2 regions of the Kitasatospora sp. NPDC094028 genome follow, and region 1 is predicted to be linked to the other one. Evidence: riboswitches for the same ligand, from Rfam matches in the RefSeq annotation. Region 1 holds a riboswitch; the other holds the start of a gene.
The links. A riboswitch is a leader RNA that binds a small molecule or an ion and turns the genes downstream of it on or off. The one in region 1 is predicted to bind glycine.
Positions count from the first base shown of each region.

Region 1 (4,534 bases):
CCACGACGCCACCGGCGACGGCGGCCTTGTCCCGCTTGAAACGGGTCCAGGCGATCCGACCGAGGGAGCGGCCCTCGATCGTCTTGGCCGGGCTGGGGGAGGCCGGTGCCTCCGGCTCGTTCCCGGCGGTTGTGATGGGTGCGGTCATGGTCAGTAGATCCCCTCGCCGACGGTGGCCGGCCCACGGGCGCCGGTCGCCGGGGGTCGGCGGTGCGGCTGCGGACGTGCGGAGGTGCGGAGGTGCTGGAGTTGCCTGGCAGTTGTGCGCGGCGGTGCGTCGTGCACGAGTTACTTCCCCCGTGCGGGATGGGCATCACACGGCGGATCGAGCGGTCTGCGTGCGCGTTCACCTTCGTGGGGTAACCAGTACGCGCTTTGCGTTGCGCAGAACTCTCTGCCATCCGAACTGGCTTGCGCCAGCCCTGACAACCGACAGATGCCCAACTGTGATCTGCGTGCATGCACCACGGGATTCGCCGGCATATCCCTCTTCACACGGCTGTAACAGGCATGTCAAGATGCCTGGACGACGTCCGACCTAATTCGTCCGGAAAACGCCGAAGCCGACCTGACGTGAAATCAAGTCGGCTTCGTGCGAACGTGTTTGGAGATTCAGCGCCCCGGGTATCCGGGCCACTGCCGCGGCGGCTGCTGCCCGGTCCAGCCCTGCGCGGGCTGCTGCGCGCCGTAGTAGCCGGGCTGCCCGTGGTACGGCGGCGGCGGCTGATGGTACGTCCCGGCGGGCGGGCGGCCCGCCTCGCGGTCGAAGAACGGCCGCGCGTTGGCGCGCATCCACAGCGCCACCGGGTCGTACTCGTCCGCCATCGCCACCGTGGACACCGCCAGACCCTCCGGGGCCACCGCGATCGCCCGCTGCATCAGCGCGCGCACCGCCTCCACCGCCGGCGGCGAGCTCTCGTACAGCTCCAGCCCGATCGCCAGGTACGGCTCCCCCACGGCCGGCTGCACCCAGGCCCGGCGCAGCGCGCGCACCGCGCGCACCTCGCCCGCCTGCCGCGCCAGCAGCGCGAAGAACTGCTCGGCGTTCACCTGCGGCTCGCTCAGCTTCAACGGCCCGGCCGGCAGCCGGTCCAGGCCCGCCGCGATCCGCCGCAGGTCCGCCCAGGGCACGCCGACGCCGCCGCCCGGCGCGTGCGGGTTGAGCCACAGGCCCCAGCGGGTCCGGTACAGCGAGGCGGCGATCTCCCGCCCGGAGATGACCTCGTGGGCCCGGGCCCAGCCGGAGGCGGTCAGCTGCTCGGCCGAGGTGACGGCCGGCGCGTAGCCGTGGCCGCTGATCTCCATGTTCCCGTACTGGGCGTCCGGGCTGCCCGGCGTGCCGTGCCAGAGCAGCATCCACACCTGGCCGTCCGCCAGGGCGCGGAGCAACTGCTCGTACGCGTCGTAGCGTTCCGGCGCGACCTCGCGCAGGGCGCGCTCCAGCACACCCGGGTCCACCCCGGGGCGCCCGGTCGGCGCCTGGCCCCAGGGCCCCGGTCCACCCACCGCTCCCGCTCCCGCACTCATGCGCCCACCTCGCCGCGCCTCTTTCGCTCTTCCCGCCGGCCGTCAGCCGTCTGCACGCACCCTATGGCGCGACACCGGCCACCGCCACGGCGACGTGCCTGTGAACCGACCCCGCTCACACCCGCGAGTAGAAAGGCAGTACCCGGGTGAGCAGCCACTCGACCACCGGGTCCTCGGCGAGGTCGAGCAGCACGAGGTGGACGCCGCCGGGCAGCGGCGCGGTTCCCAGCGCCCGGCCGAGCGCCTCGTTCACCGCCGCCGGGTCGGCCGGGGCCGCCAGGTCGAGCTGGACGCCCACGAACATCACGGTCGGCTCGCCCTCGACGCTGGCCAGCGCCCGGCGCGCGGTCAACACCCCGGGCAGCGCGGCGAGTTCGGCCCGGCAAGCGGCCAGGAAGTGCTCCGGGTCCTCGCCCGGCACCGGCTCGCGCAGCGCCACCCGGCCGCCGGTCGGGGCGTCCGCCGGCAGCTCCCACCGGTCGTCGCGCGGCCCTCGGCGCAGCTCCGCCACGCCCTGCGGCGGCACCGGAATGCCCACCGCCGCCTCCGGGTTGACCGCGATGCCCACACCCAGCGGCAGCCCGCGGGCGAACTCCCAGACCGGCGCGACCGCGAACGCCATCCCCGGCGCCTGCTGCAGGAACACCTCCTGCGAGGAGAACACCGGCACGTACGGCTCGCCGGCCAGCTCGATGGTCGGCAGGTCCAGCGACTGCCCCTGCGGGTCGCCCCCGGCGGGCAGCGGGATCCACACCTGGCTGCGCGCCAGCACCTCGATCACCCGCGGCGTCGCGCCCGGGTCGCCCAGCGCGGCGGTCAGCACCTGCTCCAGCTCGTTGGCCGGCCACGTGCCGCCCTGCGGCGCCGACTCCGGACCGCCCCACCCCTGCTGCTGCTCCACCGGGCACCCCGTCCGCCGCCGCTCCGCCGCCGGCCGCCCTGTGCCGCACCGACGCGGAGCAGTTTAGGGCGTCCCCGCGGATCCCCGCCGGGCCGCCGGACCGGGGGAGACGGACCCGCGGGGCGTGTGCGGGATCACTCGGTCCGAGCGGGCCCCCTCTCCCTTCATCGGCCCGGACGTGCCATGATGTGCGCGTCCGACGGCATGCGCCGCGGGCCCCACAACTCCACACCGGCCGCTCGAACCCGCGCGGGAGAGCCCGGAGTGCCGCCTCGGCGGCACAGCCGGCGCCGAAGGAGCAAGTCCTCCCCGGAATCTCTCAGGCACCCCTACCGCACGGGTTAGGCACATCTGGAAAGCGGCGCACGGCCCGGTCGCGCGCCCACCCACGGTGCAAGCCGCCACGCTGTCCCCGATGCTGGAACCAGCACCGGGCAGTGGGCGGTGAAGCTCTCAGGTTCGACGACAGATGGGGAGACCCACGCCGCCGCATGCCCGCGCGCAGGGTCGGTCCCCGAGCGGGTCCGGTCCCGGCGCGCGCACCCCTGAGTGCCCCGACCGAGGAGTTCCTGGCCATGTCGTCCCTCCGCCTGACCGCGCTCGACGCGCTGCACCGCGCCCTCGGCGCGACCATGACCGACTTCGCCGGCTGGGACATGCCGCTGCGCTACGGCAGCGAGCGCGAGGAGCACCTCGCCGTCCGCACCAAGGCCGGTCTGTTCGACCTCTCGCACATGGGCGAGATCACCGTCACCGGCCCGCAGGCCGGCGAGATGCTGGACCACGCGCTGGTCGGCTTCGTCTCCGCGCTCGGCGAGCTGCGCGCCCGCTACACCATGATCTGCGCCGAGGACGGCGGCATCCTGGACGACCTGATCGTCTACCGCCTGCGCGAGGACGCCTTCCTGGTCGTCGCCAACGCCTCCAACGCCCAGCTGGTCCTCGACGAGCTGATCGCCCGCGCCAAGGGCTTCGACGCCGTCGTCACCGACGACCGCGACACCTACGCGCTGATCGCCGTCCAGGGCCCGGAGGCCACCGGCATCCTGGCCGGCACCACCGACGCCGACCTGCCCGGCCTGAAGTACTACGCGATCCTCCCGGCCCAGGTGGCCGGCCGCGACGTGCTGCTGGCCCGCACCGGCTACACCGGCGAGGACGGCTTCGAGATCTTCTGCGCCCCGGCCGACGCCGAGGCGATCTGGCAGGCGCTGACCGAGGCCGGCGAGGGCCGCGGCCTGGTGCCGTGCGGCCTGTCCTGCCGCGACACGCTGCGCCTGGAGGCCGGCATGCCGCTGTACGGGCACGAGCTGTCCACCGACCTCACCCCGTTCGACGCCGGCCTCGGCCGGGTCGTCCGCTTCGACAAGACCACCAACGACGGCGCCTTCGTCGGCCGCGCCGCCCTGGAGCGGGCCGCCGCCGCGGCCGAGACCAACCCGCCGAAGGTCCTGGTCGGCCTGGTCTCCGAGGGCAAGCGGGTGCCGCGCGCCGAGTACACCGTGGTCTCCACCGAGGGCGCCCCGATCGGCCGGATCACCTCCGGCGCGCCGTCCCCGACGCTGGGCCGGCCGATCGCGATGGCCTACGTGGACGCGGCCCACGCCGCCCCCGGCACCACCGTCGCGGTGGACGTGCGCGGCAGGCACGAGCCGGTGCAGGTCATCGCGCTGCCGTTCTACAAGCGCCAGCGCTGACCCCCACTTTTCCCATAGCCGCACGTCGCAGCCGTCCGAGCGGCGGCCCGCTTCGTCGTACCCTCTTCCCATCCTGGAGAATGACGCCATGAGCAACCCCCAGCACCTGCAGTACACCAAGGAGCACGAGTGGCTGACCGCCGCTGAGGACGGTGTCTCCGCGGTCGGCATCACCAAGCACGCCGCCGACGCCCTCGGCGACATCGTCTACGTGCAGCTGCCCGAGGTCGGCGACACCGTGACCGCCGGCGAGACCTGCGGCGAGCTGGAGTCCACCAAGTCGGTCAGCGACCTGTACTCGCCGGTGACCGGCGAGGTCGTCGAGGTCAACCAGGACGTCCTGGACGACAACGCCCTGGTCAACAGCGCCCCCTTCGAGGGCGGCTGGCTGTTCAAGGTCCGCGTCGAG
Region 1 covers NZ_JBMVFA010000010.1:196,963-201,496, reverse strand. The annotation lists gene ACPC54_RS18110 (ABC transporter permease) at 1-148, opposite strand, end outside; gene ACPC54_RS18105 (enhanced serine sensitivity protein SseB C-terminal domain-containing protein) at 613-1,527, opposite strand; gene ACPC54_RS18100 (enhanced serine sensitivity protein SseB C-terminal domain-containing protein) at 1,643-2,428, opposite strand; glycine riboswitch at 2,669-2,773, shown strand; gene gcvT (glycine cleavage system aminomethyltransferase GcvT) at 3,004-4,125, shown strand; gene gcvH (glycine cleavage system protein GcvH) at 4,214-4,534, shown strand, end outside.

Region 2 (4,534 bases), on a different contig from region 1:
GCCGCCCATCAGCCGGACGTACGCCCAGGAGATCGGCAGGATCGCCGCCGAGCCCCACGGCGCGGCCGAGATCGGGCCGACGCCGGTGGCCGGGCCGGCCTCCTCCTGCAGCGGGTGGTTCGGCAGGTACGGCGCCAGGTGGGCGCGCACCGCGACCGGGCCGACGCCCGGGCCGCCACCGCCGTGCGGGATGCAGAAGGTCTTGTGCAGGTTCAGGTGCGAGACGTCCGCGCCGAACTTGCCCGGCTTGGCGAGGCCGACCAGGGCGTTCAGGTTGGCACCGTCGACGTACACCTGGCCGCCGGCCTCGTGCACCAGGGCGCAGATCTCGGTGATCTGGGTCTCGTACACGCCGTGGGTCGACGGGTAGGTGACCATCAGCACGGCGAGGTTGTCGCGGTGCTGCTCGATCTTGGCCTTCAGGTCGTCGACGTCCACGTCGCCGTCGACCAGGGTCTTGACCACGACCACGCGCATGCCGGCCATCACCGCGGAGGCGGCGTTGGTGCCGTGCGCCGAGGAGGGGATCAGGCAGACGTCGCGCTGGGTGTCGCCGTTGGCGTGGTGGTAGGCGCGGACGGCCAGCAGGCCGGCCAGCTCGCCCTGGGAGCCGGCGTTCGGCTGGATCGAGACGGCGTCGTAGCCGGTGACCTCGACGAGCTGCTGCTCCAGCTGGCGGATCAGGGTTAGGTAGCCCTGGGCCTGCTCGATCGGCGCGAAGGGGTGCAGCTGGCCGAACTCGGGCCAGGTGACCGCCTCCATCTCGGTGGTCGCGTTGAGCTTCATGGTGCAGGAGCCCAGCGGGATCATGCCGCGGTCCAGCGCGTAGTCCCGGTCCGACAGGCGGCGCAGGTAGCGCAGCATGGCGGTCTCCGAGCGGTGGCTGTGGAAGACCGGGTGGGTCAGGTACTCGTCCTCGCGCAGCAGCACGGCGGGCAGCGTGTCGGCGCTCTCGGCGACCTCGACGGCGGGGACGCCGAACGCGGCCCAGACGCCGGCCAGGTGCTCGCGCGTGGTGGTCTCGTCGGTGGAGACCGAGATCCGGTCCGCGCCGTCCTGGTACACGTTGATGCCCTGGGCGCGGGCGGCCTCGGCGATCTCGGCGGCGCGGCCCGGCACCACGGCGGTGACGGTGTCGAAGAACTCGCCGTGCAGCAGCTCGACGCCACCGGCCCGCAGGCCCTCGGCGAGGGCGGCGGCGTAGCGGTGGGTGCGGCGGGCGATGTCGGCCAGGCCGTCCGGGCCGTGGTAGACGGCGTACATCGAGGCCATCACGGCGAGCAGCACCTGGGCGGTGCAGATGTTGCTGGTGGCCTTCTCGCGGCGGATGTGCTGCTCGCGGGTCTGCAGCGCCAGGCGGTAGGCGCGGTTGCCGTCCGCGTCGACGGAGACGCCGACCAGGCGGCCGGGCAGCGAGCGGGCGTACTCGGCGCGCACCGACAGGTAGCCGGCGTGCGGGCCGCCGAAGCCCATCGGGACGCCGAAGCGCTGCGAGGTGCCACACGCGATGTCGGCGCCGAGCTCGCCCGGCGACTTGAGCAGGGTGAGGGCCAGCAGGTCGGCGGCGACGGCGACGATCGCGCCCAGGCCGTGCGCCTGCTCGATCACCGGGGTGAGGTCGCGGACCACGCCGGTGGCGCCCGGGTACTGGAGCAGCACGCCGAAGACGCCGCGCTCGGCGATCTCGGCCGGGATGCCCGCGGACAGGTCGGCGACGACGACCTCGACACCGGTCGGCACGGCACGGGTGTTGATCACCGCGACGGTCTGCGGCAGGGTCTCGGCGTCGACCAGGAAGACGCCACCCTTGACCTTGGTGACGCGGCGGGCGAGCGACATCGCCTCGGCGGCCGCGGTGCCCTCGTCCAGCAGCGAGGAGCCGGAGGTGGGCAGACCGGTCAGGTCGGAGACCACGGTCTGGAAGTTGAGCAGCGCCTCCAGGCGGCCCTGCGAGATCTCCGGCTGGTACGGCGTGTAGGCGGTGTACCAGGCCGGGTTCTCCATGACGTTGCGCAGGATCACCGGCGGGGTGAAGGTGCCGTAGTAGCCCAGGCCGATCATCGGCTGGAGCACCCGGTTGCGGCCGGCCAGCTCGCGCAGCTCGGCCAGCACCTCGGCCTCGGTGCGCCCGGCGGGCAGGTCCAGGGCGGTGATGGAGCGGATCGCCTCGGGAACGGCGGTGGCGGCGAGCTCGTCCAGCGAGCCGTAGCCCACGGACGCCAGCATCTTCTCCTGCGCCGCGGCGTCGGGGCCGATGTGGCGGTTCTCGAAGGGGCTGGCCAGCTCAAGCTCGGTGAGGGTCGAGGCGCCGGTGGGGCGTCCCGCGTTCGGCTGGGCGTTCATGGTGGTCGAGGCCTCCTGGTCACGGACCGGCGGGGGGTGCGCACGCCGGCCGGCCTTCACCGCTGCGGACAGCGGAAGGGCCGTGGGCGGACGCACCCGACAGGCCTCCCCCTCTGTCATCGGGACCTGAGAGCTTCGCCCGCACGTCGCGCTGTGGCGCTCCGTCGGCTTGCACCGTCGGTGAGGGTGGTGGTCGCCGGCTCCCGCGCCGACGCTCCTGCCCTGCTTTCCAGAGTGACCTATCCCGCACGGTACTGATGCCTGAGAGATTCCGGGGAGGAGTTGCTCCTTCGGCGCCCCTACCAGCGGTTTTCGCGGGCGGGGACTCTCCCGCGCGGGCTCGGCGGTCGGGGCCCAGGGTACCAGCGGGAGGCCTCCCGATCACGGGTGTGTCAGGTCACTCGGGGTCTACGCGCGTGGCATGAGGGCCCCCGGACGGCCCAGCGGGCAGCCCGTCCGGACGCACCCCGGTCGCGCCCGTCCGATAGATGGCTTTTGGTGTGAAGTGGCGGACGGGCGGGGAGCTCCGGCCGCCGTACCTGCGGGAGTTCCGCAGGCGCAGCGCACTGGAGGAAAGAGTGCAGACCGACATCGACCCCCGGGACCTCATCGGCCACAAGGCGGTCGACCGCAACGGAGACAAGATCGGCACCGTCGACGAGGTGTACCTGGACGACGCCACCGGCCGACCCGAGTGGGCCGCCGTCCGGACCGGCATCTTCGGCCGGGACGCCTTCGTCCCGCTCACCACCAGCGAGTTCTCCGGCGAGGAGCTCCGGGTTCCGTACGACAAGTCGCTGGTCAAGGAGTCGCCGGACTTCGGCGTCGGCCAGCACCTGTCGCCCGCCCAGGAGCTCCAGCTGTACCGCTACTACGGCCTGGACACCCCGGTGGACGGCCGCCCGGCGGCCGCCGAGCCGGTCCGCACGGCGCAGCCCGACCTCGACTTCGGCACCACCGCGGCGGCCGCCGCCGCGACCGCCCGGCCGCTCGCCTTCCGCTCCGTCGAACCCCACGCTCCCGAACCCGCCGCGGCCGTCGCGGCCAAGACCACCACCCCCTCGACCGCCAGCACCGCCCCGGAGGCCACCGTGCGGACCCTCAGCACCCCCGCGCCCGCCGCCACCCCCGCGCCCGCCGCCACCGCCCCGGCGGTCGAACCCAAGCCGCAGCCGGCACCGACCGGTACCGGTACCGGTGCCGCTCCCGCCCACACCGCTCACACCGCCCCCGCCGCCACCGCCCCCGAGCGCCCGGCCGGGGCGGCCACCTCCGCGCCCAGCGGCCCGGTGGAGATCACCTGCCGCGAGGAGCGGCTGGACATCACTACCGAGTGGCACGCGGTGGGCACCGCGAAGCTGCGCAAGTACGTGACCAGCGAGCAGATCGAGCGCCGCGTGCCGGTGGTCCGCGAGCGCGTCCGGGTCGAGCGGATGCCGGTGAGCGAGACCGAGCGCGCCTCGCTGACGGAGAAGGAGATCGCCGAGGCCGTGGAGGAGGTCACCCTGCGCGAGGAGCGCCTGGTGGTCCGCAAGTACCTCGCCCCGATCGAGCGGGTCCGCCTGGTGGTCGAGCGCTACACGGCGGAGGAGGTGGTCCGGGAGGAGCTGCGCCGCGAGCAGGTCGAGGTGCACGACGACACCCCGGCAGCGGCCGCCGCCGGGGCTGCCGAGGCCCCCCGCCCGGCGGCGATGAGGCCGCTCTCCTAGCGTCTCCACCCCGGCAACGAAGGGCCCCGGACGTCGTCCGGGGCCCTTCGCCGTGCGCCCGCGGAGCGTCCGGCCGTTCTCCTTTGCCAAAGCTTAACCGCTCGATATTTGACACTATGAAGTATCTACAGCATCGTTACTTCAGTTCATTCACTATGTACGGGAGGAAGCAACCGTGAGTGAGGCACCCCAGCCCACCACCGCGGCCGAGAAGCAGAGCAGCGCCCGGGTCCTGCCGGCCCTCATCCTGGCGATGCTGTCGTTCAGCGTGGTGCAGACCGCGGTCGTCCCGATCCTGCCCTCGCTGGCCAAGGAACTGAGCGTCTCGGCCTCCAGCATCACCTGGCTGATGACCGCCAACCTGCTCTCCGCCGCTGTGCTGACTCCCCTCCTGGGCCGCTTCGGCGACCTGCGGGGCCGTAAGCCCATGCTGCTGATCTCGCTGGTCGGCCTGGTCGCCGGCTCGGCGCTGGCCGTCTGCA
Region 2 covers NZ_JBMVFA010000022.1:13,461-17,994, reverse strand. The annotation lists gene gcvP (aminomethyl-transferring glycine dehydrogenase) at 1-2,343, opposite strand, end outside; glycine riboswitch at 2,583-2,686, opposite strand; gene ACPC54_RS27505 (PRC and DUF2382 domain-containing protein) at 2,832-4,052, shown strand; gene ACPC54_RS27500 (MFS transporter) at 4,228-4,534, shown strand, end outside.
Region 2: linked by a shared signal. The riboswitch ahead of gcvP (aminomethyl-transferring glycine dehydrogenase) and the one ahead of gcvT (glycine cleavage system aminomethyltransferase GcvT) in region 1 are both predicted to bind glycine.